DNA from 3 places in the Promicromonospora sp. NPDC060204 genome. Region 2 is predicted to be linked to each of the others. Evidence: riboswitches for the same ligand, from Rfam matches in the RefSeq annotation. Region 2 holds a riboswitch; each other region holds the start of a gene.
What was found. A riboswitch is a leader RNA that binds a small molecule or an ion and turns the genes downstream of it on or off. The one in region 2 is predicted to bind thiamine pyrophosphate.
Positions count from the first base shown of each region.

Region 1 (7,547 bases), on a different contig from region 2:
GGACGTGGTGGTGACCACGCGGGCGCCGCCGGCCGCCCGGAGCGCCGGGTGGAGGCCCAGGGTGAGCTGGGCGTGCCCGAGGTGGTTGGTGGCGAGCTGCGCCTCGTAGCCGCGCGCGTCACGCTCGATCCGCGCCGGCGCCGGGTAGCCGGCGTTGTTGATCAGCACGTGCAGCGGTCGGCCGGAGCCCAGGTAGCGCTCGACGAAGCCGTCGATCGAAGCCGGGTCCATCAGGTCCAGCCGGCCGACCTCGACGCGTTCGATCCCCGCGACCGCGGCAGAGGCGCGCTCCGGGTCGCGCGAGGCGACCACGACCGAGGCACCGGCCCGGGCCAGTGCCTGGGTGGCGACCAGGCCGAGGCCGGAGTGCCCGCCCGTGACGACGGCGTTCCTGCCGGTCAGGTCGACGCCCGCGAGGACGTCGTCGACCGTGGAAGCGGCGGTGAATCCGGTACCGAGGGGGTGCTGGCGATGTGTCATGACGGTTCCCTTCGTGCGGTGGGTGAGGCCGGGCCAGGCGACGGCCGGGTCAGGCCGCGGCCGCGCGCTGCTCGGCCGGACGACGGCGCAGGGTGGGCTGCTGGATGGCCGGCGGGTCGTAGGCCATGTCGAGGCGGCCGATGTCGGTGCCGGGCGGCACGATGGCGTCGATCCGGTCGAGGATCTCGTCGCTCAGGCTGACCTCTGCGCCGGCGAGCGCGCTGTCGAGGTGCTCCATGGTGCGCGGGCCGATGATCGCGGAGGTCACGCCCGGGTGCGCGATCGCGAACGCCATCGCGAGGTGGTTCAGCGGGATCCCGGCGTCCTGCGCGACGGGGATGAGCTGCTCGACGACGTCGAGGCGCCGCTCGTCCTGCAGGTGCGCGAACCCGTACTGGGCCCGGTGGGCGTCGCTGGCGCGGCCCTTGCGGTACTTGCCGGTGAGCATCCCCCCGGCGAGCGGGCTCCACACGAGGGTGCCCATGCCGTACTGCTGGGCGACCGGCAGGACGTCGCGCTCGATGCCGCGGTTCAGGATCGAGTACGGCGGCTGCTCGGTGCGGAACCGCTCCAGGCCGCGCCGCTCGGCCACCCACTGCGCCTGGACGATGTCGGCGGCGGGCATGGTGGACGAGCCGATGGCCCGCACCTTGCCGGAGTTGATCAAGTAGGTCAGCGCGGCGAGCGTGTCCTCGACGTCGGTATCCGGGTCGGGCCGGTGGATCTGGTACAGGTCGATGTGGTCGGTGCCCAGACGGCGTAGCGAGTTCTCCACCTCGGCGATGATCCAGCGCCGCGAGTTGCCCCGGTGGTTGGGGTCGTCGCTCATCGGCAGGTGCACCTTGGTGGCCAGCACGACGTCGTCGCGGCGGCCCTTGAGCGCCTTGCCCACGATCTCCTCGGACTCGCCGCGGGAGTAGGCGTCGGCCGTGTCGATGAAGTTGATCCCCGCGTCGAGGGCCTTGTGGATGATCTTGACCGACTCGTCATGGTCCGGGTTGCCGATCGCGCCGAACATCATCGCGCCGAGCGCGTAGGGGCTGACCTTGATGCCGGTCCGGCCGAGGCTGCGGTAGTGCATGGGGCCCTCCTGGGGTCGAGAGGTCTGGTGGGCGTCGCCGCGGTGGCGTACTCTGGAGCTAAGCGGAACGCTCTTCCAGAACCATATGGAAAGCCGTTCCGGTTAGCAAGAGACCATGGAGAGAAGTGACCCAGCACACAGAGCAGCGGCCCCTGCGCCGCGACGCGCAGCGCAACATCGACGCGCTGCTCGACGCCGCCAAGCAGGTCTTCGGCACGTCGGGCGTCGACGCGCCCGCCAAAGAGATCGCCGACCTGGCCGGCGTCGGCGTCGGCACGCTCTACCGCCACTTCCCCAAGCGGTCCGACCTGGTCAAGGCCGTGTTCCAGGCCGAGGTCGACGCCACCGCCGACGCCGCCCCCGTCCTGGCCGCGGAGCACCCGCCGGTCGTCGCGCTCGAGAAGTGGCTCCACCGCTACACCCAGTTCCTCGTGACCAAGCGCGGGCTCGCCTCGGCGCTGCACTCGGGCGACCCGGCGTTCGACGCGCTGCCCGCCTACTTCATCGGGCGGCTCGGGCCCGCCCTCGGCTCGCTGCTCGACGCCGCCGTCGCGGCCGGCGCCGTCCGCGCCGTCGTCAGCCCCCAGGACCTCCTGTACGCCGTGTCCAAGCTGTCGCTGCCCATGGAGGACGAGGAGCCGGACCACGGCCGACGCATGCTCGACCTGCTCGTCGACGGGCTGCGGTACGGCGCGGGCAAGGACCCCGCAGGCCAGGGCGGCGACCGCGCGTGACGGCGGGCGGCCTCACCAGCAGCGAAGGTGCCCGGGACTACGGTCGCGGCCTGCTGCTCGGCCGCACCGTCCGGCTGCGCCCCCTCGCCGAGGAGGACGTGCCGCACCTGGACCGGTGGTGGCGGGAGACCGAGTGGCAGCCGCTGCAGCAGCCCACCGTGCGCCCGCGGCCCGCCGGGACGGCCGCCGACCTGTTCCGCGCGTGGAGCGCCAACACCGACCCGGGCGCGGTCGGCCTGAGCGTCGAGACCCTTGAGGACCCCCGCCTCGTCGGGCACGTCACCCTCCACGGGGCGACCCTTCCGCAGCGCACGGGCACCCTCGGCATCATCCTCGGCCCCGAGCACACCGGGCACGGGTACGGGTCGGACGCCGTCCGCGTGCTGCTCCGGTACGCCTTCCAGGAGATGAACCTGCACCGCGTCGAGCTGAGCGTCTGGGGCTTCAACACCGACGCGCGACGCGCCTACGAACGGTGCGGGTTCGTGGTGGAGGGACGACGCCGGGAAGCCGTCTTCCACGCCGGCCGCTACCACGACGACGTCGTCATGGGCGTGCTCGCGAGTGAGTGGAACGCGACCGGCCCGAGCTAGCGCCCCACCCGCCGGGACGGTTTCGGGCGGACGCCGTCCGCGGCTAGGGTGGGCCCACTTGGCGCGGGGCGCCGGGCACCAGCCCGGCTGAGATGCACCCGTGGAACCTGATCTAGGTAGTGCTAGCGAAGGGAACGCCTCATGAGCTCCGTCCTGCCCGACGCCGTCGCGTCGGTCGTCACCGCGGTGCGCGACACAGCACCCCTGGTGCACTGCGTGACCAACGTCGTGGTCACCAACTTCACCGCCAACGTGCTGCTCGCCGCCGGCGCGGCACCGGCCATGGTCGCCGACCCCGAGGAGGCGCCCGTCCTGGCCGGCGTCGCCGGAGGTCTGCTCATCAACCTCGGCACCGTCGAGGGCGGCCAGGCCGACGGCATGCGCGCCGCTGTCGACGGCGCCACCGCCGCGGGCGTGCCCTGGGTGCTCGACCCCGTGGCCATCGGCGCGCTGCCGCTGCGCACCCGCCTCGCGGCCGAGCTCTTCGCGCGCGGCCCCGCCGTCGTCCGCGGCAACGCGTCCGAGATCCAGGCGCTCGCCGGCGGCGCCGGCGGCCGCGGCGTCGACTCCCTCGACACGCCCGACGGCGTGCGGGACGTCGCCCTCGGCCTGGCCCGGTCCTCCGGCGCCGTGATCGCCGTCAGCGGCGCGTCCGACCTGATCACCGACGGCGTGCGCGTCGTGCGCGTCCAGGCGGGCACGTCCCTGATGACGCGCGTGACCGGCGTCGGCTGCTCGCTCGGCGCGCTCGTCGCGGCCTGCTCCGCCGTCACCGAGGACCGCCTGCTCGCCGCGACCGCCGCGACGGCCTGGCTCTGCGTCGCCGCCGACCGCACCACCTCGACCACGCCCGGCAGCTTCGCCGTCGAGCTGGTCGACCGCGTGTTCGACGTCGACCCCGAGGCCGTCGGGTTCGGCGCCGGGCTGGTGAACGAGCCCGCCACCGGGCACGAGCCCGCGCGGGCCGAGGCGTGAGCGCCCGGATCCGCCTCGACCCGTCCGTCTACCTCGTTACCGACACCCAGCAGTGCGGCGGCCCCGCCGGGGTCGTCGCCACGGTGGGCGCGGCGGTCGACGGCGGCGTGACCGCCGTCCAGCTCCGCGACCCGGGCGCGACCACCCGCGAGCTCGTGGACCTCGGCCGCGCGCTGGTCGCCCTGCTGCGGCCGCTCGGGGTACCGCTCGTGGTCGACGACCGGGTGGACGTGGCGCTCGCGATCGACGCCGACGGCGCCCACGTGGGCCAGCGCGACCTCGACCCCGTCTCCGCGCGCCGGCTGCTGGGCCCGGACCGGCACCTCGGGCTGAGCGTCAGCACGCCCGAGGAGGCCCGGGCCGCGGCCGGGCTGCCGGCCGGCACCGTCGACCTGCTCGGCGTGGGCCCGGTGCGGCCCACGCTGACCAAGTCCGACGCCCGGCCGGCGATCGGCTTCGCCCGGCTCGGCGTCGTCACAGCCGCCGCGTCGCTGCCGTGCGTCGCGATCGGCGGGCTGCGGGCGGACGACGTCGCCGCGCTGCACGGCGCCGGTGCGGCCGGCAGCGCCGTCGTCTCCGCCGTCTGCGGTCGGCTCGACCCGGCCGCCGCGGCGCGGGAGCTCGCGCGGGCCTGGGCGGCGGCGCGGGCCGAGGGTCGCTCCGGCGTGCGCTCGGGGGCGACGACGGGGCCGGTCTCGTGAGCGCGCCCGCACAGGGCGCGGCGCAGGTCGGCGACGTCGCGCGCCCGGTCGAAGCGCGTCCCGGCGAAGCGCGTCCCGCCGACGCCGCCGCGCGCGTCGACGCCGCCCCGCGCGTCCGCCCGCCCGGCCACCCCGTCGTGGCGCTGACGATCGCGGGGTCGGACCCGTCCGGCGGCGCCGGGATCCAGGCCGACCTGAAGACCTTCGCGGCGCTCGGCGGTTACGGCTGCGCGGTGCTCACGGGGCTGACGGCGCAGTCCACGACCGGGGTGACGCGGGTGCACCCGGTGCCCGCCGACATGGTGCGCGCGCAGCTCGACACGCTGTTCGCCGACGTCGCCGTGGACGCGATCAAGATCGGCATGACGACGGACGCCGCCGTCGCCCGGGCGGTCGCCGCCGCCCTGCGCGACCTGCGGGCCTCGGGGCGCGCGCCGTTCGTGGTGCTGGACCCGGTGATGGTCGCGACGTCGGGCGACCGGCTGCTCGCGCCCGACGCCGAGGCCGTGCTGCGCGACGAGCTGCTCCCCCTGGCCGACCTGGTGACCCCGAACCTGCCCGAGGCCGCGGTGCTGCTGGGCGTCGACCCGGCCCGGGACGGCGCCGAGGCGGCCGACCAGGCGCGGGCGCTGCGGGCACTCGGCACCGGGTTCGCGCTGGTCAAGGGCGGGCACCTCGACTCGGCGGAGTCGGTCGACCACCTGGCGGGCCCGGGGCTCGGTCCGGAGGGTGTCGGCGGGGACGGCGTCGGCGGGGACGGCGTCGTCGCCCTGGCCGCGCCGCGGATCCCCACGCGGAACACCCACGGCACGGGCTGCACGCTCAGCTCGGCCTGCGCCGTGCTGCGCCCCGCGCACGACGGGTGGGAGCCGGCGGTCCGGGCCGCGAAGGAGTACCTGACCGGTGCGCTGCGTGCGGCGGACGCCCTCGTCGTCGGCGGAACGGGGACGGCGTCGGGCCCGTGGCAAGGCCACGGCCCGGTCAACCACGCCCACGCGACCCACCCACCGACCGCCTGACCCACCGACCACCTGACCCACCGACCACCCGACTGACCCGCCCGACCAAAGGATGCCGAGTCAGTCGGCTGGTCGGACCACCTGGCTGACTCGGCGAAGCCAACCCGGCGAGTCAGTCGGGTGGTCCGACCAGCTGGCTGACTCGGCGGAGTCGGGCCGGCGAGTCAGTCGGGGGGTCACACCGACTTGAGGATCTCCGCCGCCTCGGCCCGGGCCCAGGCGTCGGCCTCCAGCACGCCCTCGACCGATCCCGCGTCGCCCGCCGCCGTCGTCCCGTGCGCCTCGACCACGGCGGCCACGGTGTCGACGATGTCGAGGAACCCGATGGTGCCGTCGTGGAAGGCGTCCACGCACACCTCGTTCGCGGCGTTGTAGACGGCGGGGTGGGTCCCGCCGGCCTCGCCCACCTGGCGGGCCAGCCGGACGGAGGGGAAGGCGTCGTCGTCCAGGGGCAGGAACTCCCAGCTCGCGGCCTGCGTCCAGTCGATACCGACGTCGACGTCGGGCAGCCGGTCCGGCCACGACAGGCCGAGCGCGATCGGCACGAGCATCCGCGGCGGCCCGGCCTGCGCGATGGTGGAGCCGTCGACGAACTCGACCATGGAGTGGATCATCTGCTGCGGGTGCACCACGACGTCGATGGCGCTGAACGGCAGGTCGAACAGCAGGTGCGCCTCGATGACCTCCAGACCCTTGTTGACCAGCGTCGCGGAGTTGGTGGTGACCACGCGGCCCATCGCGAAGTTGGGGTGCCGCAGCGCCTGGGCGGGCGTCACGTCGCGCAGGTCGTCCCGCGAGCGGCCGCGGAACGGCCCGCCGCTGGCCGTCACCACGAGCCTGCGCACCTCGGCCGAGGAGCCCGAGCGGAGCGACTGCGCGATCGCGGAGTGCTCCGAGTCCACGGGCACGATCTGACCCTCGTGCCGCACGGCGGCCTTGACCAGGGCGCCGCCCACCACGAGCGACTCCTTGTTCGCGAGCGCCAGCGTCGAGCCCGCACCCAGCGCGGCCAGCGTGGGGCGCAGCCCGACGGAGCCGGTGATGCCGTTGAGCACCACGTCGCTCCCCCGGCCGGCCAGCTCGGTGGCGGCGTCGGGTCCGGCGAGCACCTCGACGCCGTCGGCGCCGGCCTCGCTCAGCAGGGTGGTCAGGGCGGGGCGCGCGGCGGCGTCGGCCACGGCGACGGCGCGGACGCCGAGCGTGGCCGCCTGCCGGGCGAGCAGCGGCAGGTCCGAGCCGCCCGCGGACAGCGCGTCCACGCAGAACCGGTCGGGGTTACGCCCGATGACGTCGACGGCCTGCGTGCCGATGGAACCGGTGGAGCCGAGAAGGGTGACGCTTCGCATGGGGCCCATCCTGTCAGCCCGGAACGTCCTGTCAGCCCGGAACGGCCCGGCCGACGTCAGGACTCGCCCGGCTGCTCCGTCCGGCCGCGCCCGAACATCCGCCAGCCGCGGACCACGCCCCGCGGGTCGGGCACGGGAGCGTCCGCGGCCTCCCATCCGGCGTCGTCGTCGAGCGGGACCACTCGCAGGCCGAAGTCGGCCAGGATCACCGGGATGCCGCGGATCGCGGCGCGGTCCTTCTCCCGGTCGGACTCGGAGAGGTCCGCCCAGGGCCGCAGGTCGGGGTGCAGCCGGCGGGCGTCGTCGCGCTCGGGCCCGTAGGTCCAGCCGGCGGCGACCTTCTCGGCCATCCAGCGGTCGTGCTCGTCCACCGCCCGCGCGTCGACCACCGGTTCCGGGATCCGGCCGTGCTCGGCGTTGCCCGCGGGGACGACGGTGCACCCCATCTGGCGCAGGCGGTCGGGGATGGCGCGCACCTGCGCGCGGTTGGCGGCCCGCAGGTCCTCGGACAGCTCGGACCAGGAGACCATCGCCGGCGCGCTCTGCCACGCCACGCCGCGGGCGCGCTGGTTGCGCAGGTAGGTGAGGTGGGCGGAGACCGCCATCAGGTCGTAGACG
Region 1 is NZ_JBHWZO010000263.1:275-7,821, reverse strand. Features, by position in the region: gene ACFWEJ_RS24270 (SDR family NAD(P)-dependent oxidoreductase) at 1-480, opposite strand, end outside; gene ACFWEJ_RS24265 (aldo/keto reductase) at 530-1,561, opposite strand; gene ACFWEJ_RS24260 (TetR/AcrR family transcriptional regulator) at 1,687-2,295, shown strand; gene ACFWEJ_RS24255 (GNAT family N-acetyltransferase) at 2,292-2,888, shown strand; TPP riboswitch at 2,943-3,040, shown strand; gene thiM (hydroxyethylthiazole kinase) at 3,030-3,863, shown strand; gene thiE (thiamine phosphate synthase) at 3,860-4,564, shown strand; gene thiD (bifunctional hydroxymethylpyrimidine kinase/phosphomethylpyrimidine kinase) at 4,702-5,583, shown strand; gene dxr (1-deoxy-D-xylulose-5-phosphate reductoisomerase) at 5,760-6,929, opposite strand; partial or broken gene ACFWEJ_RS24230 (RyR domain-containing protein) at 6,986-7,547, opposite strand, start outside.
Region 1: linked by a shared signal. The riboswitch ahead of thiM (hydroxyethylthiazole kinase) and the one ahead of ACFWEJ_RS14770 (YkoF family thiamine/hydroxymethylpyrimidine-binding protein) in region 2 are both predicted to bind thiamine pyrophosphate.

Region 2 (10,483 bases):
CCCGGCCCGGTCGAGCGCGGTGCGCACGGCCGGCCCGATCAGGCCGGGGTCGATCGCGAGGTTCTCCAGCGGGAACGCGACCTCGTCGAGCACGTCGGGCAGGCAGACGCCGGACTCCGGGTCCTGGGCCACGACGCCCACGACGTCGGCCAGCCCCGCGATCCCGGTGCCCACCAGGGAACGCCCGGCCACATGCACCGCGCCGTCCACCTGCGCGTGGACGGCGTGCGGGACCGCGCCGTGCAGCATCCGGAGCAGCGTCGACTTGCCGGATCCCGACGGGCCGAGCACGAGCACGCCCTGCCCGGCCTCGATCCTCAGGTCGACGGGTCCCACGCCGTCGCCGGTGCCGTAGACCGCCTCCAGGCCGGCGGCCTCGACGATGGTCGCCCCGACGACGGCGGCCTCGACGACGGCGGCGGTAGCGTCAGCGCTCACGGCGCGCCACGGGCCCGCGCAGGGCGGCGTCCGCCCGGCCGATCGCGAACTCGTCGAGCACGCCGGTGCCGTGCAGGCGGTCGACGATCACCTTGGCGAGCAGCCCGCCCAGCACGAGGCCGGAGACGAGCTGCATGCCGAGGCGCAGCGCCAGGATGTCCTGGCCGTACCAGTCGAACCGGAACGCGGACCACACGAAGACCAGGCCCGCGCCCAGCACGCCCGACGCCGCGTACACCCCCCACCCGAACCGGCGGTAGCGGGTCAGCGCGAACGGGAGCTCGCTGCCGGCGCCCTGGATCGCGGCGGCGACCAGCAGGAGCGGTCCGACCGGGGAGCCCAGGAACACGACCTCGACGACGGACGCGATCACCTCGGCGATGATCCCCACGAAGGGCTTGCGGATGATCGCGACGGCGATCGGCGCCACCAGGAGCCAGCCGCCCAGCAGCACGTGCTGCGCCAGGTCGCCGGCCGGTCCCATCGCCACGGCGAGCCCGTTCCAGGCCTGCACGAGCGCCCAGTACAGGAACCCGAACACCACGCCGAGCATCACCATGAGCACGATGTCGCGCAGCGGCAGCCGCGCGCGGCGGCGCTCCGACGTCCCGCTCATCGGGCGCCACCCGCGTGGCTCGGGCTGTTCACCGAGAGGGTGAGGTGGCTGGTGACGTGCTGCACCGTGCGGCCCGCGAGGACCCAGCCGGCGAAGGCGCTGGCGAGCACCCGGCCGGCGTCGCCCTCCAGGCGGGTGACGAAGTGCTGCGAGCCGCGGAACGTCCCGTTGTCCCTGGCGAGCTCGATCGCGGCGTAGATGTCGCGCATGTGGTCCGGCGTGACGTCCGCGCGGACGTCGTCGGCCAGCGGGTACAGCGCCCACTCGGCGGTGACGAAGCGGCCGGTGTCGCGGCCCTGCGGCACCTCGGTGACGCGCGGTCCGGCTCCGCCGGGCAGCTCGCAGGCCACCTCGCCCGGGCAGCCCCGGGACAGGTGCACGGTGATCGCCGCGTGCCTGCCCGACGCCGCGATCCCGGCCGTCAGGTCGGTCACGTACCGCAGCAGGTCGGCCTCGGCGCCGCCCACGTAGGTGCTCACGTCGCCGGTCTCGACGACCAGCCCCGTGGTGTCGGCCTGCCGCAGCGCGCCCAGGATCACGTCGACGTAGTCGTCCGACATCACCGCCGCGGTGATCCGCGCGCCGACGCCGAAGCGCATCGGGTCACCGCGCAGCTCGGCGGTGTCGTCGGTCGTGGTGGCGTGGTCTGCCATCGGGGTGCTCCCTGTCCGTCGGATCTCCGTCGGCACAGGAGGACGGGGACCCTACGGCCCCACGTCCTGAGTCGCTTCCTGCGCCGGCATGATCCGGGTCAGGTTCAACGGTCGGAGTTCGAGTACTCCCTCTCAGCCCGGCATACCGGACTCCCGTGCACTGCTCCCACCGTAACAGCACGCATCGCACCACCTGGACATTCCGGCCGGGCGCTCCCAAGTGTCCGCATAGTGAGAGCAATCGCCCAGGCTCTGGTCAAGCCCGGGACGCGCACCTATACCTCGCCGTCGTCAGGAGACACCCGGCCCCGACGATCGGACGCCCTCATGCCCCTCCGCACACCCGCCAGAGCGGCCTCGCGCCGCCCGACGAACCCCCGCACCGCAGCCGCTGCTGCCGTCGCCCTCGTGCTCCTCGCCTCCGGCTGCGCCGTCGGCGCGCAGGCCGACGACGACGGCGCTGGCAACCTCTCCCCCGACGCCGCACTGCCCACCGAGGTGCCCGCGGGCACCACGCTCGCGATCGGCGACCCCACGACGCAGAAGGCCTTCGAGCTCGCCGGCGACGCGATCGACTCGGACTTCGACTTCGAGATCGAGTGGGCCAACATCTCCGGCGGCCCGCAGACCATCGAGGCGTTCAACGCGGGGGTGCTGGACATCGGCGCGGTCGCCGAGATCCCGCCGATCCACGCGGCCTGGACCGGGCTCGACGTGCAGATCTACGCCTCGCAGTACCGGGAGGACTGGGCGGAGCACCCCGTCTACGAGCTCGCCGGCGCCCCCGGCGTCGAGCTGGCGGACCTGTCCGACCTGCGCGGCAAGCGGATCGCGTTCAGCCCCGGACAGGCCCAGGGCGCGCTCGTCCTGAAGTCCCTGCGGGAGGCGGGGCTCGGCCAGGACGACGTCGAGCTGGTCGAGCTGCCGTCCACCGGCGACGTGTACCCCACGGCGCTGGCCGCCGGTGAGGTCGACGTCGCCCCGGTCGGCGGCACCGCGCTGCTGCGCTACCTCGACAAGTACGCGACCGACGGCGCGACGTCCCTGCGCCACGGCCTGCGGGACGACCCGAGCCACCTCTATGGTCCGACCGACGTGGTGCGCGACCCCGCCAAGGCGGCCGCGCTGCGCCAGTACGTGACCGCCTGGGCCCAGGCGCGGGTCTGGATCTACGAGCACCCCGAGATCTGGAAGGAGAAGTACTACGTCGAGGACCAGGGACTGACCGAGGACGACGCGCAGTACCTCATCGACACCGCGGCCCGGCCCGAGGTCCCGACGGACCTCACCGACGGGATCGAGCGCACCCAGGACACGATCGACCTGCTCGCCGGAGAGCTCGACCGGCCGGAGCTGCGCGCCACCGACCTCTTCGACGAGCGGTTCGGTCCCGTCGCCGGCGAGGCCGCCGAGCAGGCGTGGAGCACGTCGTGACCGCCGTCGTCCAGGCCCGGCCGGCCATAGCCACCGGGCGGCCGACGACCGCGCCGGGGGCCGACGTCCGCCCGGGGATCCGCCGCCTCGGCCTGCGCAAGCCGGTGCCGCTGGCCGCCGGCTCCGGCATCGCGCTGCTCCTGGCGGTCTGGGCCGCAGGCTCGGCCACCGGGCTCGTCGACCCGCGGGTGCTCTCGGCCCCGTGGACCGTGGTGACCACCGCCGTCGACCTCGCGGTCGACGGCAACCTGCTGGAGAACCTGGGCGTCTCGCTGGCGCGGGCCGCCCAGGGCCTGCTCTGGGGAGTGCTGGTGGGGGTCGTCCTCGCCCTGCTCTCGGGCCTGAGCCGCGTCGGTGAGGCCCTGCTCGACGGGCCGATCCAGGTCAAGCGCGCCGTCCCGAACCTCGCCCTGCTGCCGCTGCTCATCCTGTGGTTCGGGATCGGCGAGGAGATGAAGGTGATCACGATCGCCCTCGGCGTGTTCATCCCCGTCTACATCCACACCCACAACGGGCTGCGGTCGATCGACAAGCGGTACGTCGAGCTCGCCGAGACCCTGCGCCTGAGCCGCCGGCAGTTCGTCACGCGCGTCGTGCTGCCCGGCGCGCTGCCCGGTTTCCTGCTCGGCCTGCGCTTCGCTGTGACGGGCTCGCTGCTCGCGCTCGTCGTCGTCGAGCAGGTCAACGGCACCGCCGGCATCGGCTACATGATGGAGCTCGCGCGCACCTACGGGCAGACCGAGGTCATCGTCGTGGGCCTCGTGGTCTACGGCGTCCTGGGCTACACCGCGGACTGGTCCGTGCGCCTGCTGCAGAGGAGGGCGCTGACATGGCGACGCACGCTGGAGGACTGACCACGACCGCCGGGCGGCCCGCCGAGGCGGGAGGCCCCGGGCGCCCCGCCGTCGTCGTGCGCGACCTGGTGCGGACCTACGGGACGCCCGCCGGCGTGCTCAGCGGGCTCGACCTGGAGATCGCCGAGGGCGAGTTCGTCGCGATCCTCGGCCGGTCCGGGTCCGGCAAGAGCACGCTGCTGCGGGCGCTCGCCGGGCTCGACCACGACGTGCGCGGATCGGGCGAGGTGCAGGTGCCCCGCAACGTCTCCGTCGTCTTCCAGGACTCCCGGCTGCTGCCCTGGGCACGCGTGCTCGACAACGTCGTGCTGGGCCACGAGGCCCCGCCGGCCGAGGCCCGCGCGGCCGGCCGCGCCGCGCTGGCCGAGGTGGGGCTCGCCGGGCGCGAGCGGGCCTGGCCGAACGAGCTGTCCGGCGGCGAGCAGCAGCGCGTGTCGCTGGCCAGGTCGCTGGCCCGCAGCCCGGAGCTCCTGCTTGCCGACGAGCCGTTCGGCGCCCTGGACGCGCTGACCCGGCTGCGCATGCACGACCTGCTGCGCGACCTGCTGCGGCGGCACCGGCCCACCGTCCTGATGGTCACGCACGACGTCGACGAGGCGATCGTGCTGGCCGACCGGGTGGTCGTCCTCGACGCGGGCCGCATCGTGCTGGAGCGCCGGACCCCGCCCGGCGCGGTGCACGCCGCCCCGCCGACCGCGGCGCACGCCGCCCCGCCGACCGCGGCGCACGACGTACCGCACGACGCCCTCGACCACGAACCACACCGCACGCTGCGCGCCGAGCTGCTCGACGCGCTCGGCCTGGACCGAGAGGACACCCCATGACCGCGAACCACCGCCCGGGACGACTCAACCTCAACGCGTTCCTCATGAGCAGCGGGCACCACGAGGCGTCCTGGCGCCTGCCGGAGAGCAGCCCCGACGCCACCGGCCACGACATCGCCCACCTGCGCCGCCTCGCCCTGATCGCCGAGAAGGGCAAGCTCGACTCGATCTTCTTCGCCGACGGGCCGGGCTTGCAGGGCGACGTCGGACGGCGTCCCTCCGGCACGCTCGACCCGCTCATCGTCCTCACTGCCCTCGCGACGGCCACCGAACGGATCGGGCTCATCGCGACGGCGTCGACCACCTACAACTCGCCGTACAACCTCACGCGGCGGTTCGCCTCGATCGACCACGTCTCCGCGGGCCGCGCCGGCTGGAACGTGGTGACGACGGCGGGCCCGGAGATCGCCCGGAACTTCGGCCTGGACGACCAGCCCGCGCACGCCGAGCGCTACGCCCGGGCGGCCGAGTTCCTGGAGGTCGCCTACAAGCTCTGGGACTCGTGGGAGGACGACGCGATCGTGGCCGACAAGGCCGCGGGCGTCTGGGCCGACTCCGCCAAGATCCACCCGCCCGAGCACGTCGGCCGGCACTTCTCCGTGGCGGGCGCGCTCAACGTGCCGCGGTCGCCGCAGGGCCGGCCGCTGATCGTGCAGGCCGGGTCGTCCCAGGACGGCAAGGACCTTGCGGCGCGGCACGCGGAGGCCGTCTTCACGGCCCACCAGAGCCTCGGCGACGCCCAGGGGTTCTACCGGGACCTCAAGGCGCGCGCGGTCGCGGCGGGCCGGGACGCCGACGGGGTGCGGATCCTGCCCGGCATCGTGCCGGTGATCGGGTCGACCGAGGCCGAGGCCCGCGCCAAGGAGCGGGAGCTGGACGAGCTCATCCGGCCGGAGTTCGCGCAGCGCCAGCTCGCGCGCACCCTGCGGCTGACGCCCGAGGACCTGCCGCTGGACCGCGAGCTGCCGGCCGACCTGCCCGACGAGGACGAGATCGAGGGCGCCAAGAGCCGCTACACGCTGATCGTGGAGCTCGCCCGCCGCGAGCGCCTGACCGTGCGGCAGCTCATCGGCCGGCTCGGCGGCGGACGCGGGCACCGCACCTTCGCGGGCACCCCGGAGCAGGTCGCCGACGCGCTGCAGGAGTGGTACGACGCCGAGGCCGCCGACGGCTTCAACATCATGCCCGCCGCGCTGCCGTCCGGGCTGGAGCAGTTCACCACCCACGTGCTGCCGATCCTGCGCGAGCGCGGGCTCTTCCGCAGCGAGTACGAGGGCACCACGCTGCGCGAGCACTACGGGCTGGACCGGCCGGCCAACCGGTACGCGACGACCCGGCGCCCGGCGGCGCTGAGCACCACGACGGGAGCCTGACATGGCCGAGGACATCCTCTGGTACATCCCCAACCAGACGCACCCGGGCCACCGCGGGGACGACGCGACCCACGGGCACAACAGCCTCGACACGCTGACCGAGCACGCCACGCAGCTCGAGAAGCACGGCTGGGACGGCGCCCTGCTGGGCACGAGCTGGGGCCGCCCGGACACGTTCACCGTGGCCACCGCCCTGGCCGCCCGGACCACGACGTTCGAGCCGCTGATCGCCGTCCGGCCGGGGTACTGGCGCCCGGCGCACCTGGCCTCGGCCGCGGCCACGCTCGACCACCTCTCGGGCGGCCGCGTGCGGATCAACATCGTCTCGGGCCAGGACCACCTGGCCGCGTACGGCGACGCCGAGGGCGACCAGGCGCACCGCTACGCGCGCACCCGGGAGTTCCTGCAGATCGTGCGGCGGCTCTGGACGCAGGAGTCGGTCACCTACGCCGGCGAGCACTTCCAGGTCACCGACTCGACGCTCGACCAGCGCCCGGTGGCCCGGCCCGGCCGGCCCCACCCGCGGCTCTACTTCGGCGGCGCGTCGGCGGCGGCCGAGCGGGTCGCCGCCGCGGAGGCGGACGTGCAGCTGTTCTGGGGCGAGCCGCTGGACGGCATCGCGGAACGGATCGGCCGCCTGCGCGCCCTGGAGGCCGAGCTCGGGCGCGAGCACGCGCCCCTGGAGTTCGGGCTGCGCATCACGACGCTCGTCCGGGACACCACCGAGCAGGCGTGGGCCGACGCCGAGGCGAAGGTCGCCCGGCTGGCCGCGCAGGCGAACCACGAGGCGCCCGGCGGCCGCCCGTGGGGCAGGGCGTCCGCCGTCGGACAGCGCCGCCTGCTGGAGCTGGCGGAGCGGGGCGACGTGCTGGACGACATCCTCTACACGGCGCCCGGCCGGGCCGGCGGTGGTGGCGCCGGGACGACCTGGCTGGTCGGGACGGCGCAGGAGGTCGCCGCCGCGCTGCGGAGGTATGAACGGCTCGGCGTGACCCACTTCGTGCTCTCCGACACCCCGTACCTGCCCGAGATCGAGCGGCAGGGCAGGGAGCTGGTGCCCCTGCTCCGCGGGGCCCGTTGATCGGGGGGAGAGCACAGTCCCGGTCACCGATGTGCGCTGCCTCCGGATGCGTCCACGCAGAACACGTTTTCGCCCGTGCGCGCCACACCCGGGATCCTCCGAGGTGGCGCTACCGTACGGGTGCCCGCCAGGCAGACGTCGACGCAGACCTGAAACGGAGTTCCTGTGGCACGAGGTATCGGCATCCCCCGCCGCACCGGCGCACTGCTCGCCGCGACGGGGGTCGCGGCGAGCGTCGCCCTCGCCGGGTGCGGGGCCTCACCCGTCACCGGCGCAACGGCCGACCTGTCCCCCGACGCGGTCTCCGCCGCGCTCCAGGAGGGCGGCCACCTGCTGGTCTGGGCCTGGGAGCCCACGCTGGACCAGGTGGTCGAGAGCTTCGAGGCCGAGTACCCGAACGTGGACGTCGAGCTGGCGAACGTCGGCACGGGCAACGACCACTACGTGGTGCTGCAGAACGCGATCAGCGCGGGATCCGGCGTGCCCGACGTCGCGCAGGTCGAGTACTACGCCCTGCCGCAGTTCTCCATCGCGGGCTCGCTCGCGGACCTCGCGCCGCTGGGCGCGAGCGGGCTCGACGGCACCTACTCCCCCGGGACCTGGGGCTCGGTGACCGACGGCGACGCCGTGTACGGCCTGCCGATGGACTCCGGCCCGATGGCCCTGTTCTACAACGCGCGGACCTTCGAGGCGGCCGGCGCCGAGGTACCGGCCACGTGGGACGAGTTCGTCGAGGCGGCACGCAAGATCCACGCGCACGACAGCGACGCCCACCTCATCGCGGACGACGGCAACGCCGGGTTCGCGACGTCGATGGTCTGGCAGGCCGGCGGGACGCCGTTCACCGTCGACGGCACCACGGTGTCCGTCGACCTCGCCGACGAGGGCTCGACCCGGTTCGCCGGGATGTGGCAGCAGCTCCTGGACGAGGACCTCGTGGCGAAGGTCCCGGAGTGGTCGGACGAGTGGTTCCAGCGGCTCGGCGACGGGTCGATCGCGGCGCTGGTCACGGGCGCCTGGATGCCCGCGAACCTGGAGTCCGGCGCACCCGCGGCCGCGGGCGACTGGCGCGTGGCGCCCATGCCGCAGTGGACGGCGGGCGCCACCGCGACGGCCGAGAACGGCGGCTCCGCGCTGTCGATCACGGAGGCCAGCACCCAGAAGGCGCTGGCCTACGGGTTCCTCCAGTACGCGAACGCCGGCGACGGCGTGCAGGTCCGGCTCGACCACGGGAACTTCCCGGCCACGACGGCGGACCTCACCAGCCCCGAGTTCCTCGGCAAGGAGCCCGAGTACTTCGGCGGGCAGAAGATCAACGAGGTGCTCTCGGCGTCGGCCACCGGCGTCGTCCCCGGCTGGCAGTACCTGCCGTACCAGGTCTACGCCAACAGCGTGTTCCCCGACACCGTCGGCCAGGCGTACACCGGCTCGACGCCGCTGGCCGACGGCCTGGCCGACTGGCAGGACTCCATCGTCAAGTACGGCAACGCGCAGGGCTTCACCGTCTCCGGACCGTGAGCAGGCCCGTGCTGCCCGCGGGCGCGTGAGCGGCCGCCGCCGGGTGGACCTAGCCGAGCACCAGCTCGCGGAGCCCGGCGTCCGACGCCGCCTGGGCGTCCCGGTCGTACGTCGAGCTGAACGCCATGATCTCCTGCGTCCCCGTGATCTCCGCGAGCCGGTCCAGGTGGCTCCGCACCGTGGCGGGTGAACCGACGGCGCCCTGCGCGAGGTGCGCCTCGACGCGGTCGCGCAGCTGCTGGGTCCAGGGCTGGGCGCGGATCGCCTCGACCGGCTCCAGCGGGCCGAACTCGCCCGTCTGCCGGGACCGGGCCATCGCCCATGCCTCCGGCAGGGCCAGCTCGCGCGCCTCGGCGTCGGTGTCGGCCACGAGGACGTCGAGCGAGACCGTCACCGACGGTTCCGGGGCACGCGGTGAGGGCCGGAACTCCGTCCGGTACGCCGCGAGCGCGTCCGGCAGCGACGGGCTGCGGAGCACCGGCCCGCCGACGACCACCGGCAGCCCCAGGCCGGCGGCGACGGCGAGGCCCCGGCCGGTGGCGAGCACGTAGAGTGGGACGGCGCGCGCGGCGGCGGGCCGGGCGGTGACCGCCGCGGTGCCGTCGAGGTGGTCGCGCAGCTCCGCGATGTCCTCCGGGAACGTGTCCGGGGCGTCCGCACCGTGCCGGAGCGCCCGGCGGACCGGGGCCGTGAAGCCGAGGGTGCGCCCCACGCCGAGGTCCACCCGGTCCGGGTAGAGGGCGTCGAGCATCAGGAACTGCTCGGCCACCACCAGCGGCTGGTGGTGGGGCAGCATCACGCCGCCCGAGCCGATCCGGATCGTCGAGGTGTGCGCCCCGAGGGCGCCGAGCAGCACCGGCGGCGACGCCGAGGCGATCCCCGGCACGGCGTGGTGCTCGGCGACCCAGAAGCGGTGGTAGCCCAGCCGCTCGGCCGACACCGCCCGCTCGATCGTGTGACCGAGCGAGGCGGCGTCGGAGTATCCGGTGCGGGTGCGGGAACGGTCCAGGAGGGAGAGCCTCACACGAGCCCTCAACCCCGGGGGCGCCCGGGCGCTTCCCGACGCCGACGCGACCCCGCCCCGGGCTACGGCGTGGGCCGCGTCGGCCGCGTCGCCGTCATCGGCAGCTCGCCCCGCAGCATGCGGCCCCCGTCGTTCGTCAGGCGCAGGTAGTAGTCCGAGGAGCAGGCGGTCCCGTCCTCGTCGAGCGCCCAGATGCCCGAGCCCGCGGGCACGTCGCCCGCCGACGCGGCGGTCTTGGCGATCTGGTTGCCCTCGTTGTACTCGTCGAACATCGAGATGTACGCGCTGGCCACCCCCGCCCGGGCGTGGTTCCAGAACTGCCGCCACATGAAGTCGCCGTGCACGCGCTGCCGCTCCTGCAGGTCTCCGGGCAGCACGCAGGGCTGGTAGTCGATGCCGAGGCGGGTGCACTCCGCCAGGTCGGGAACGGTCGCGCGGGCGTAGAAGTCGTCTGCGCCGCCGACGTTGCCGATCCGCCCGACGAGCCACGGCGAGATCATGTCGAACGACCGGTAGACGTCCGCGAAGCCGTCCCGCGAGTCGTCGCCCTCGGTGCGCCACCAGGTGGGCACGCCGCCCATGACGTAGCAGCCCTGCGCCTGGAACCAGTCGACGACCTCCTGGCACTCCTGCGGCGTGAACGGCCGCTGGGGGTCGTCGAACCCGAA
Region 2 is NZ_JBHWZO010000104.1:9,159-19,641, reverse strand. Features, by position in the region: partial or broken gene ACFWEJ_RS14780 (ABC transporter ATP-binding protein) at 1-438, opposite strand, end outside; gene ACFWEJ_RS14775 (ECF transporter S component) at 428-1,054, opposite strand; gene ACFWEJ_RS14770 (YkoF family thiamine/hydroxymethylpyrimidine-binding protein) at 1,051-1,707, opposite strand; TPP riboswitch at 1,766-1,874, opposite strand; gene ACFWEJ_RS14765 (ABC transporter substrate-binding protein) at 2,035-3,141, shown strand; gene ACFWEJ_RS14760 (ABC transporter permease) at 3,138-3,995, shown strand; gene ACFWEJ_RS14755 (ABC transporter ATP-binding protein) at 3,971-4,819, shown strand; gene ACFWEJ_RS14750 (LLM class flavin-dependent oxidoreductase) at 4,816-6,192, shown strand; gene ACFWEJ_RS14745 (LLM class flavin-dependent oxidoreductase) at 6,194-7,273, shown strand; gene ACFWEJ_RS14740 (ABC transporter substrate-binding protein) at 7,439-8,791, shown strand; gene ACFWEJ_RS14735 (MsnO8 family LLM class oxidoreductase) at 8,841-9,815, opposite strand; gene ACFWEJ_RS14730 (glycoside hydrolase family 71/99-like protein) at 9,878-10,483, opposite strand, start outside.

Region 3 (10,483 bases), on a different contig from region 2:
GAGCGAGAGCAGCCGGAGCACCAGGGCCGCCGCCGACAGCACCATCAGGGCACCCGTCGGGCCCACACCGGCCCAGTCCTTGGCACGGACGTGCGTCACGACGGCGCCGAGGAAGTACAGGACGAAGCACCCGGTGGCGGCGATGCCGATCGGCGCCCACCAGATCCCGGCGAGCGTGCCGAGCGCTCCGGCGACGAGCAGCGAGCCGAGCACGGGGATCAGCCGGCGGGGCACACCGAGCTTGGTGGTGAGCGGCTCGACTACCTGCGGGTTGCCCGTCAGCTTGCCGTACCCGCTGAACGCGGTGGCCAGGATCAGGAGCGACGAGACGATGACAGAAGCGACGAACACGGGTCCTCCGGGGACGACGGCCGGGTGGTGCCCGGCGCGACCAGGGCATCCGTCCGGATGCCTCCCGCATCGTCCGGTACCCGGCGGGCCTTGCCAAGGGCCGGGTTAGCGACTAACCATTGGTAAGTGACTTCTGAGACGACCGCCGACCGCAGGGTGTCCGAGGACGAGTGCGGGCTCTTCCAGCGCACCCTCGAACGCGCGGGACGGCGCTGGTCGGGGGCGATCCTCTACGCGGGGGTCGCCGGCGCACGGCGCTTCGTCGAGTACCGCCGCTACGTGCGCGGCATCTCCGACCGGGTCCTGACCCAGCGGCTGCGGGAGCTCGAACGGCAGGGGTTCATCACGCGCGAGGTGGTGCCGACCATGCCGGTGCAGATCCTGTACACGCCCACCCCGGCGGGGGCCGAGCTCGTCGCCGCGCTGCGGCCCCTCGCCGAGTGGGGAGCCCGGCACCCGTCCGTCCTCGACCAGGAGGACGACCACTAGGCCCTGCGCAGGCCCAGCGCGATGACGGCGCCCACCACCACGTGCTCGGTCACCAGGAGCGCCACCGACGCCGGCGTCGTGCCCGAGGCGGCGCCCAGGAGCGACACCAGCAGGGCCACGCCGCAGAGCACGAGCCACGCGACCTCGCCGCCACCCTTCGCGATGCGTCCGACGACGGCCCGCGCACCCCAGCCGGCGAACCCGGCCACGAGCGCGGCGGCCAGGGCGGCCACGACGGTGACGGGCTGGACGCTCGCCCCCGTCTGCGCCGCGGGGTCGACGCCGAACGCCGTACCGATCAGCCACACCAGGACAGCGGCCGCCGCGGCGGCGAACGGCACCGCCCAGGCGGGCCAGGGACTGCGGGTCACCAGGTTCTCGGCCATGACGTCTCCTCACTCCGTGGCACGTCCGTCGTGCCTGGTCACAGCCTTCTCGACCGGGGCGACCGCGACATCAGTCCGTGGTACCGAACCGGGTCACCCTTCGGTAGCGGCACCCCAGACCTTGGTCGGTGTCCGGCGCCGCGCCCCGTGCGTAGTGTCACCGCCATGACAGGCGAACCGCAGGACTGCGAGCCCGGGGGCGTCGAGCCGGCACGCACCAGGGCCGGGCGCACCGAGCCGGGGCGCCCTCCGCGGCGCGCGGTGGTGGTGGCCATGCTGCTGCTCGGCACGCTGACCCTCGCGACGGTGCTGTCCCGCGCTCCCGGCGGACCCGAGGCGCTCCCCCTGCAGCTCCTGGACCTGGCGGTCGCGGTCGTCTCCCTGGCCCTGCTGCCGCTGATGTGGGCCCGCCGGTCGGTCCCCCTGGCCCTCACGCTGGCCGCGCTCGCGGTGCTCTCGCCCGGCGCGACGCCGGCGGCGACGTCGGCGGTGCTGCAGATCGCCCGGTGGTCGCCGCTGCGCACGGCGGTCCTCGTGGCCGCGGCGAGCACTGCCGCGCACGCGGTGCAGGGGCTGTGGCGGCCGCCGTCGTTCCCCCTGGGCTGGTGGCTCCTGTGCGACGTCGCCGTCCACGCCGCGCTGCTCGGCTGGGGCGCCTACCTGCAGGCGCGCGCCCAGCTCCTCGCCGACCTCCGGGCCCGCGCCCGCCGCGCCGAGGCCGACCGCGAGCAGGCGCTGGAGACCGCCCGGTCCGGGGAGCGCAACCGGATCGCCGCCGAGATGCACGACGCCCTCGGGCACCGGCTGTCCCTGCTGGCCGCCACGGCGGGCGCCGTCGAGTACCGCCCGGACGCTCCCCCCGAGCAGCTCGCCGCCGCGGCGGGGCGGGTACGCACCGGCGCCGCCGAGGCCCTGGAGGACCTGCGGCAGCTCGTCCGGCTGCTGCGCGGCGGGTCGGACCGGCTGGCCCCGCCGCCCACGCTCCTCGACCTCCCCGGGCTCGTGGACGCGGCCCGGTCGGTGGGCGCCGCCGTCACGCTCGACCGGCCCGACGAGCGGACGGCCGCCGGACCGCGTGACGCCGAACCGTCCCCCGCCGTCGCCATCGCCGCCTACCGCGTGGTCCAGGAGGGCCTGACCAACGCCCGCCGGCACGCGCCGGGCGCGGCCGTCCGGGTCACGGTGACCACGCGTGCGGACGAGGTCCAGGTCGTCGTGGCCGACGACGGTCCCGAGCGCACCCCCGACAGCGCACCCGGGACCGGCCTGGTCGGCCTGCGCGAACGGGTGGAGCTGCTGGGCGGCACGCTCGACGCAGGCCGCTCACCTGCTGGTTTTACCCTGGAGGCGCGGATACCGTGGGCCTGATGGAGACCCGCCTCGTGATCGTCGACGACGACGCCCTGGTCCGTGCGGGCCTGCGCCTCATGCTCGACGGCGCCGAGGGCATCCGCGTGGTCGGCGAGGCCGCCGACGGCGGGGACGTGGCCGGGGTGCTCGACGCCCACCCGGCCGACGTCGTGCTCATGGACCTGCGCATGCCGGGCGTCGACGGGATCGAGGCCACCCGCCGGGTGCGGGGCCGGCCCTCGCCGCCCGCCGTCGTCGTGCTCACGACCTTCGACACCGACACCGAGGTGGTGGGCGCGCTGCGCGCCGGGGCCGCCGGCTACCTGCTCAAGGACATGCCGCCCGCGCGGATCGCCGCGGCGGTCCGCGCCGCGGCCGACGGCGAGCCCGTGCTCGCGCCGGACATCGCCCGCCGCCTGATGGAGACGGTCGCCGCCGGGGGCGGCGAGGCGCGGGACGCGCGGAGCGCCCTGGACCGGCTCACGAGCCGGGAGCGCGACGTCGCCGTCGAGATCGGGCGCGGCTCGTCCAACGCGGAGATCGGACGGCGGCTCTACCTCAGCGTCCCGACCGTGAAGGCGCACGTCTCGAGCGTGCTGGTGAAGCTCGGCGTGGAGAACCGCACCCAGGTGGCGCTGCTCGTCCAGCAGGCCGGCGCGGCCTGAGGCCGCGCTAGGCGCGCAGCCCCAGGAACTCCGCCACGCGGTCCGACGCTGGCGCGGTGCGCAGCTCCTCCGGGGCGGCCACCTGGAGCAGGCGGCCCCGGTCCATGACCCCGACCCGGTCGGCCACCGCGGAGGCCTCGGCGTGGTCGTGCGTCACGAACACGGCGGTCGTCCCGGTCTCGACGAGCGCTACCCGCACCTCGCCGGCCAGCCGTTCGCGGAGCTGCCGGTCGAGCGCGGACAGCGGCTCGTCCAGCAGCAGCAGGCGCGGCCGCGGGGCCAGGGCGCGCGCGAGGGCGACCCGCTGCTGCTCACCGCCGGACAGCGTGGGGACCGCCCGCTGCTCGTACCCGGCGAGCCCCACGAGCTCCAGCAGCTCGGTGACCCGCGCGTCCCGCTCCTGGCGGGTGAGCGGCAGCGTCTCCAGGCCGTAGGCCACGTTGCGCCGCACGTCCCGGTGCGGAAAGAGCTGGCCGTCCTGGAACATCAGCCCGAACCGGCGCCGGTGCACCGGCAGGCGGCCGACGTCGGCGCCGTCGTACAGCACCTGCCCGCCCGCCAGCGGCTCCAGCCCGGCCACGGCGCGCAGCAGGGAGGACTTGCCGCACCCGCTCGGACCGAGCAGCGCCAGCACCTCGCCGGGCGCCACGGTCAGCGAGACGTCGTCCACCGCCGTCACGCCCGCCGTACCGGTCCCGTACCGCACCGAGACGTCCCGGATCTCCAGCCCCGCCATCACAACTCTCCTCCCGCGCGGTCGTCACGCAGTCGCTCCGCCACCATCATGACGGTCGCGGTCAGCGCGGCGAGCACCACGGACGCCGCGAGCGCCATCCCGTAGTTCTCGGCCCCGGGCCGCCCGATGAGGCGGTAGATCACGACCGGCAGGGTGGCGCCGTCGGGCCGCGCGAGGAACGACGTCGCGCCGAACTCGCCGAGCGAGACCGCGAACGCAAACCCGGTGGCCAGCCCGACCGACCGCAGGGCGATCGGCAGGTCAACGGTGCGCAGCACGCGCCCCGGCCCGGAGCCGAGCACCGCGGCGACCTCCCGCAGCCGGGGGTCGATCGCCCGGAGCACCGGCAGCACGGTGCGCACGACGAGCGGTACGGCGACGACGGCCTGCGCCACCGGCACGAGCAGCCCGGAGGTGCGCAGGTCCACGCCGAGCACGGGCTGGTCCATGGTGATGAGAAAACCGAACCCGACGGTCACGGCGGAGACGCCCAGCGGCAGCATGAACAGGCCGTCGAGCGTGCCGATGGCGCGGCGCGCGCCCACGGAACGGGGCCGCCGGGACACGACGAGCGCCACGAGACCGCCTACGACCAGGGCGATCAGGGTGGCGGACAGCGCGATCCGCAGCGACGTCGCGGTGGCCTCCCACACGGTGACGACGAGCGCGTTCCGCTCGCCGGTGGTGCCGAGCGCCAGGTAGTTCCCCGGGCCCCACGACCCGTCCGGCTCCCGGAACGAGCGGACGACCAGACCGGCGAGCGGCAGGGCGATGAGCACCGCGACGATCGCGGTGCCCGCGAGCGCCGCGCCCACGTCGGCGGGCGTTCGCCAGGACAGGGAGCGTGCCGAACGCCGCGCGGAGACGAGGTGCAGCGCGGCCTCGCGCCGCCGGCGGGCGCGCGCGGACACGGCCAGGGCGGCGCTGATCACCACGAGCTGCAGGACCGACAGCACGGAGGCCGACCGCAGGTCCAGGAACTGCGTGGTGCGGGTCCAGATCTCGGTCTCGATGGTGCCGTACCGCACGCCGCCGAGCACGAGCACCACCCCGAACGCCGTGGCGCAGAACAGGAACACCACCGACGCCGCCGAGGTGATCGCGGGCGCGAGCGACGGCAGCGTGACGGTCCGGAACACGCGGGCCGGACCGGCACCCAGCGACGCGGCGGCCTCCTCGGCCCGGGGGTCGAGCCGCTCCCAGAGCCCGCCCACGGTGCGCACCACCACGGACACGTTGAAGAACACGAGCGCGACGACGATCCCGGCGAGCGACTCCTCCAGCCCGAGGAACCCGAGCGCCCCGCTCGGCGCGAACAGCGCGCGGAACGCGACGCCGACCACCACGGCGGGCAGCACGAACGGCACGGTCACCAGCCCGCGCGCGAGGCTGCGCCCGGGGAACGACCGCCGGTACAGGAGGTAGGCGAGCGGCAGGCCGAGCAGCACGGAGAACGCCGTGCCGAGCACCGCCTGGGTGAGGGTGAGCCCCACGAGCCGCCACGTGCGCGGGCGGGTCAGCACCTCGACGAACCCGGTGAGGTCGAGCGCGCCGTCGGGCACGAAGCCGCGGACCACGAGCGCCGCCACCGGCCACGCAAAGAAGACCGCGAGAAAGCCGAGGGGGACGGCGACCGCCAACCCCCAGAGCAGGGGCGCGGGCCGGAGGCCGTGCCCGCTGCTCCGGGTCGGGCCCAGGCTCACGCTCCGCCTTTGGTGGGCTGAGCCTGCGGCTCCACTCCGGGCGGGTGCCTCGTTCCTCGGCCCCCACCCTGCGTTGCGCCTCCGGCTCAGCCCACGACGGTCTCGGTCCACCGTTCGATCCACTCGTCGCGGTGCTCGCTCACGTCGGCCGGGTCCACCTCGAACGGGGCGTCGGCCTGGGGCGCGAACTTCTGCCAGTCGGCGGGCAGCTCCACGGCCGCGTCGGCCGGGTACATGTACATCGACTCGGGCAGGGCGGCCTGGACGTCGTGCGTGAGCAGGAAGTCCACCAGCGCCCGTGCGCCCTCCGGGTTGTCCGACCCCGTGAGCACGCCCGCGTACTCGACCTGCCGGAAGCAGGTCTCCGGCAGCGCGCTGGTGGTCGACTCCGAGCCGTCCTCGCTCACCGTGAACGCCGGCGACGTCGCGTAGGAGAGCGCGAGCGGCCGCTCGCCGCCCTCGCCCGCCCCGGAGAAGTCGACGTAGTACGCGTCCTCCCACGAGTCGGCGACCTTGACGCCGTTGTCCACGAGCGACGCCCAGTAGTCCTCGAACCCGTCCTCGCCGAACGCCCCGATCGTCGCCAGCAGGAACGCGAGCCCCGGGGACGACGTCGCCGGGTTGGTCACCACGAGCAGGTCCTTGTACTGCGGGTCGGCGAGGTCCTCCAGCGTCGTCGGCACGTCGAGGCCGGACTCCTCGAACCAGGCCTCGTCGGCGTTCACGCAGACGTCGCCCTGGTCGACGGGCGTGAGCGCTCCGCCGAGCTGCTCGGCACCCTCCGGGAGGTCCGCGGGCGTGTACTCCTCGACCACGCCGGCCTCCAGCGCGCGGGAGGCGAACGTGTTGTCGATGCCGAACACGGCGTCGCCGAGCGGGGCGTCCTTGGTCAGCACGAGCTGGTTCACCAGCGTGCCCGCGTCGCCCGCGGCGCTGACCTCGACCGTCGTGCCGGACTCCTGCTCGAACTGGTCGATCAGCTTCTCGTCGAGCGCCCAGGAGTCGTGGGTCACCAGGGTGACGGTCCCCGGGTCACCGGTGCCGGACGCGTCGTCGCCGGAGCCGGAGCCGCCGGAGCACCCGGCGAGCAGCAGGGCCACGGACAGCGCGGCCGCAGCAGCAGGGATGGTGCCCCCGTGGGCACCGGAAAGACGCAACATCGTGCCTCCGACTTCCTCCGCCGGTGTCAACCGGATCAGGTTCAAGGGTCTGCGGCTCTCCGCACTCTCAGCGCCATCGGGGCGCTCCCCTGTCGTTTCCATGCAGCCTAGTCGGCCGTCGAGGGCTACGGTGTAGAGATGGCCCAGATTGAGACGGAACAGACACTCGGTGAGAAGGTCGGCACCCTTGCCCTGACGATCGCGGCCGGCTGGGTCGCCCAGAAGGCCGTCAGCATGATCTGGAAGGGCGTGACCGGAAACGACGCGCCCAACAAGCCCGACGACCCGGAGCTGGACCTGCTGCAGGCGACCGTGTTCGCGGCCGTCGCCGCCGGCACCGCGGTCTTCGCCAAGCGCCTCGCCGCCAAGGGCGCGCACCGCGCCGCCGTGCGGATCGCCGCACGGCGCAGCACCGTGTGAGGGCATGACACCCTGGTGCCGTGAGCTTCACGCACCTCGATGACCGCGGCCAGGCCCGCATGGTCGACGTCACCGCCAAGCAGCCGACCGTCCGCTCGGCGACCGCCTCGGGCCTCGTCCGTTGCGCCCCCGCCGTCGTCCAGGCGTTGCGCGACGGCGCCGTGCCCAAGGGCGACGTGCTCGCGGTGGCCCGCGTCGCAGGAATCGCCGCGGCGAAGAAGACGCCCGACCTGCTGCCGCTGGCTCACGTGATCGGCGTGCACGGCGCGGCGGTGGACCTGGAGGTGACGGACGACGGCGTCGTCGTCACCGCGACCGTCCGCACGGCCGACCGCACCGGCGTCGAGATGGAGGCGCTCACCGCCGTCGCGGTCGCCGGCCTCGCCGTGATCGACATGGTGAAGGGCCTGGACAAGTCGGTCTCGCTCGCCGACGTGCGGCTGGAGCGCAAGACGGGCGGCAAGTCGGGCGACTGGGTGCGCGAGGCCTGATCGCGGTCCGCCGACTCGCCGGCGCCCGGACTTCACGGGGACGACGGCGCGCCCTCGGTCGGCGCGATCCACACGTCGTCGCCCACCGCTATCCCGCGCGCGTGCGTCCTGGTCAGGGTGATCAGCACGGCCTCGTCCTGGTCGGTGCGGACGGTGAGCCGCACCTCGAACCCGACGCGGAGCACCCGGGTGACCACGCCCGCCGTCGTCCCAGGCGTGCCCGGGGCGCGCGCCACGTCGATGTCGTGCGGCCGGATCAGGCTGCCGCCGAGCCGGGTGACCGGGCCCAGGAAGCCCATCACGAAGTCGTTGGCGGGCTTGTCGTACAGCTCCTCCGGGGAGCCGATCTGCTCGATGCGCCCCTCGTTGATCACGACGATCTCGTCGGCAACCTCGAGCGCCTCCTCCTGGTCGTGGGTGACGAAGACCGTGGTGACGTTGACCTCGTCGTGCAGCCGCCGCAGCCAGTCGCGCAGCTCCTTGCGCACCTTGGCGTCCAGCGCTCCGAACGGCTCGTCCAGGAGCAGCACCGTGGGCTGGATCGCCAACGCCCGCGCGAGCGCCATCCGCTGGCGCTGGCCGCCCGAGAGCTGGGACGGCAACCGGTGCGCGAACTGCGACAGGTGCACCAGGTCGAGCAGCTCGGCGACCCGGGCCTGGGTCTCGGCCCGAGAGCGGCCGCGCACCTCCAGCCCGAACGCGACGTTCCGCGCCACGGACAGATGCTTGAACGGCGCGTAGTGCTGGAACACGAAGCCCACGTTGCGCTTCTGGACCGGCAGGTCGGTGGCCTCGACGCCCTCGATCACCACCGATCCGCCGTCCGCGTCCTCCAGCCCCGCGATGATCCGCAGCAGCGTGGTCTTTCCGCCGCCGCTGGGTCCCAGCAGCGCGGTGAGCCCGCCGGTGGGGATGGTCAGGTCGATGTCCGCGAGGGCGACGAAGTCGCCGTACCGCTTGCTGACACCCGACACTTCGATGCTCATGTGCTGCTGCTCTCCAGGTTCATCGCCGCGAGCCGACGGCTCGCAGCACGAAGACGATGACGATGGCCAGGACCGAGACGCTCGCCAGGAGGAACGCGATGGCGTAGGCCGCCTCCTGGTCGAAGTTCAGGTACCGCTCCTCGACCGCCAGCGTCGCCGTCCGGGTCTGGCCCAGCACGTTGCCGGACACCACCTTGACCGCGCCGAACTCGCCCAGGGACCGGGCCAGCGTGAGGACCACGCCATAGATCAGGGCCCACTTGATGCTGGGCAGGGTGATCCGCCAGAACGTCTGCCAGGTGCTCGCGCCCAGGCTGGCAGCGGCTTCCTCCTGCTCGGTCCCGATCTCCCGGAGCACCGGGACGACCTCGCGCACGACCAGCGGCAACGACACGAAGGCCGTGGCCAGCACGATCCCCGGCAGCGCGAAGACCACCGTCAGCCCCCAGCTCTCCAGCGCCGGACCGAACCACCCGTTCCGCCCGCCGTACACGAGCACCAGCGCCAGTCCCACCACGACCGGCGACACGGACAGCGGCAGGTCCAGCAGCGCACTCAGTGCGCGCTTGCCGGGAAACTCGGCCCGCACCAGCAGCAGCGAGACGCTCACCCCGAACAGGGTGTTCAGCACCGTCGCGGCGAGGGCGGCCACCACGGTGAGCTGGAGCGCGGCCACGGTACCCGGGTCGGCGAACACCCGGTTCAGCGCGTCCATGCCGTTGGCGAACGTGTTGGTGACCACCAGTGCCACCGGCCAGACGACCAGCAGGGAGAGATAGGCGATGACCACGATCCGCAGCAGGTAGGTGACCGGGCCCGGGCGGTCCCTGCGGCGCTCAGCCACGGCGGGCCACCCTCCGTTGCACGACGTCCAGCACCACGATGACGGCCAGCGAGATCAGGAGCAGCACCGACGCGATCGCCGCCGCGCCGGCCGCGTTGTCGTTCTCGATGGCACTCAGGATGCGCACCGACGTCACCTCCGACTCGAAGGGCAGGTTCCCGCTGAGCAGCACCAGGGACCCGTACTCGCCCATGGCCCGGGCGAAGGAGAGTGCCGCGCCCGACGCGATCGCGGGGGCCAGGCTGGGCAGGATCACCCGGCGAAAGACGACGGCCCGGCTCGCCCCGAGCGACGCGGCCGCCTCCTCCGTCTCCGCGTCGATCTCCTCGAGCACGGGCTGCACCATCCGCACCACGAAGGGCAGCGTAACGAAGGCGAAGGCGAGGTACACCGACCACTCGGTGTTGGCCAGGTGCAGCCCCAGCGGGCTCTCCGTGCCGTACAGCGACAGCAGCACGAGGCCCGCCACGATGGTCGGCAGCGCGAACGGCACGTCGATCACCAGTTCCAGGAGGCCTTTGCCCCAGAACCGGTCACGCACCAGCACCCAGGCGATCACGGTGCCGATCACCACGTTCACCAGGGTCACGACGGTCGATGCCGTCACCGTGAGCCGGATCGCGGCAGCGGTCTGCTCGTTCGTGAGCTGTCGCCAGAACTCGTCCCAGCCCCCGGACGTCGCGGCCACCAGCACCGCCGACAGGGGGATCAGCACCAGCAGGCTGAACCACAGCATGGTCACGCCGAGCCCGATACCGGAGAGCCGGGTGAGGTTGTTGGGCAGCGCCCGGTGGCTCTGGGCCACCGGGCGCTGACTCGCGACGCTCATGCGCTACTCCGAAGCCTTCCCGGACTTCTCGATCGACTCGGTGACGATGCCCAGCGGGGCCCCGTCCTTGCCG
Region 3 is NZ_JBHWZO010000068.1:7,108-17,590, forward strand. Features, by position in the region: gene ACFWEJ_RS11145 (DoxX family protein) at 1-351, opposite strand, end outside; gene ACFWEJ_RS11150 (winged helix-turn-helix transcriptional regulator) at 478-840, shown strand; gene ACFWEJ_RS11155 (DUF6069 family protein) at 837-1,226, opposite strand; gene ACFWEJ_RS11160 (sensor histidine kinase) at 1,392-2,594, shown strand; gene ACFWEJ_RS11165 (response regulator) at 2,594-3,241, shown strand; gene ACFWEJ_RS11170 (ABC transporter ATP-binding protein) at 3,249-3,977, opposite strand; gene ACFWEJ_RS11175 (ABC transporter permease) at 3,977-5,680, opposite strand; gene ACFWEJ_RS11180 (thiamine ABC transporter substrate binding subunit) at 5,767-6,840, opposite strand; TPP riboswitch at 6,836-6,941, opposite strand; gene ACFWEJ_RS11185 (DUF4235 domain-containing protein) at 6,979-7,260, shown strand; gene moaC (cyclic pyranopterin monophosphate synthase MoaC) at 7,281-7,751, shown strand; gene ACFWEJ_RS11195 (sulfate/molybdate ABC transporter ATP-binding protein) at 7,784-8,737, opposite strand; gene ACFWEJ_RS11200 (sulfate ABC transporter permease) at 8,757-9,581, opposite strand; gene cysT (sulfate ABC transporter permease subunit CysT) at 9,574-10,410, opposite strand; gene ACFWEJ_RS11210 (sulfate ABC transporter substrate-binding protein) at 10,414-10,483, opposite strand, start outside.
Region 3: linked by a shared signal. The riboswitch ahead of ACFWEJ_RS11180 (thiamine ABC transporter substrate binding subunit) and the one ahead of ACFWEJ_RS14770 (YkoF family thiamine/hydroxymethylpyrimidine-binding protein) in region 2 are both predicted to bind thiamine pyrophosphate.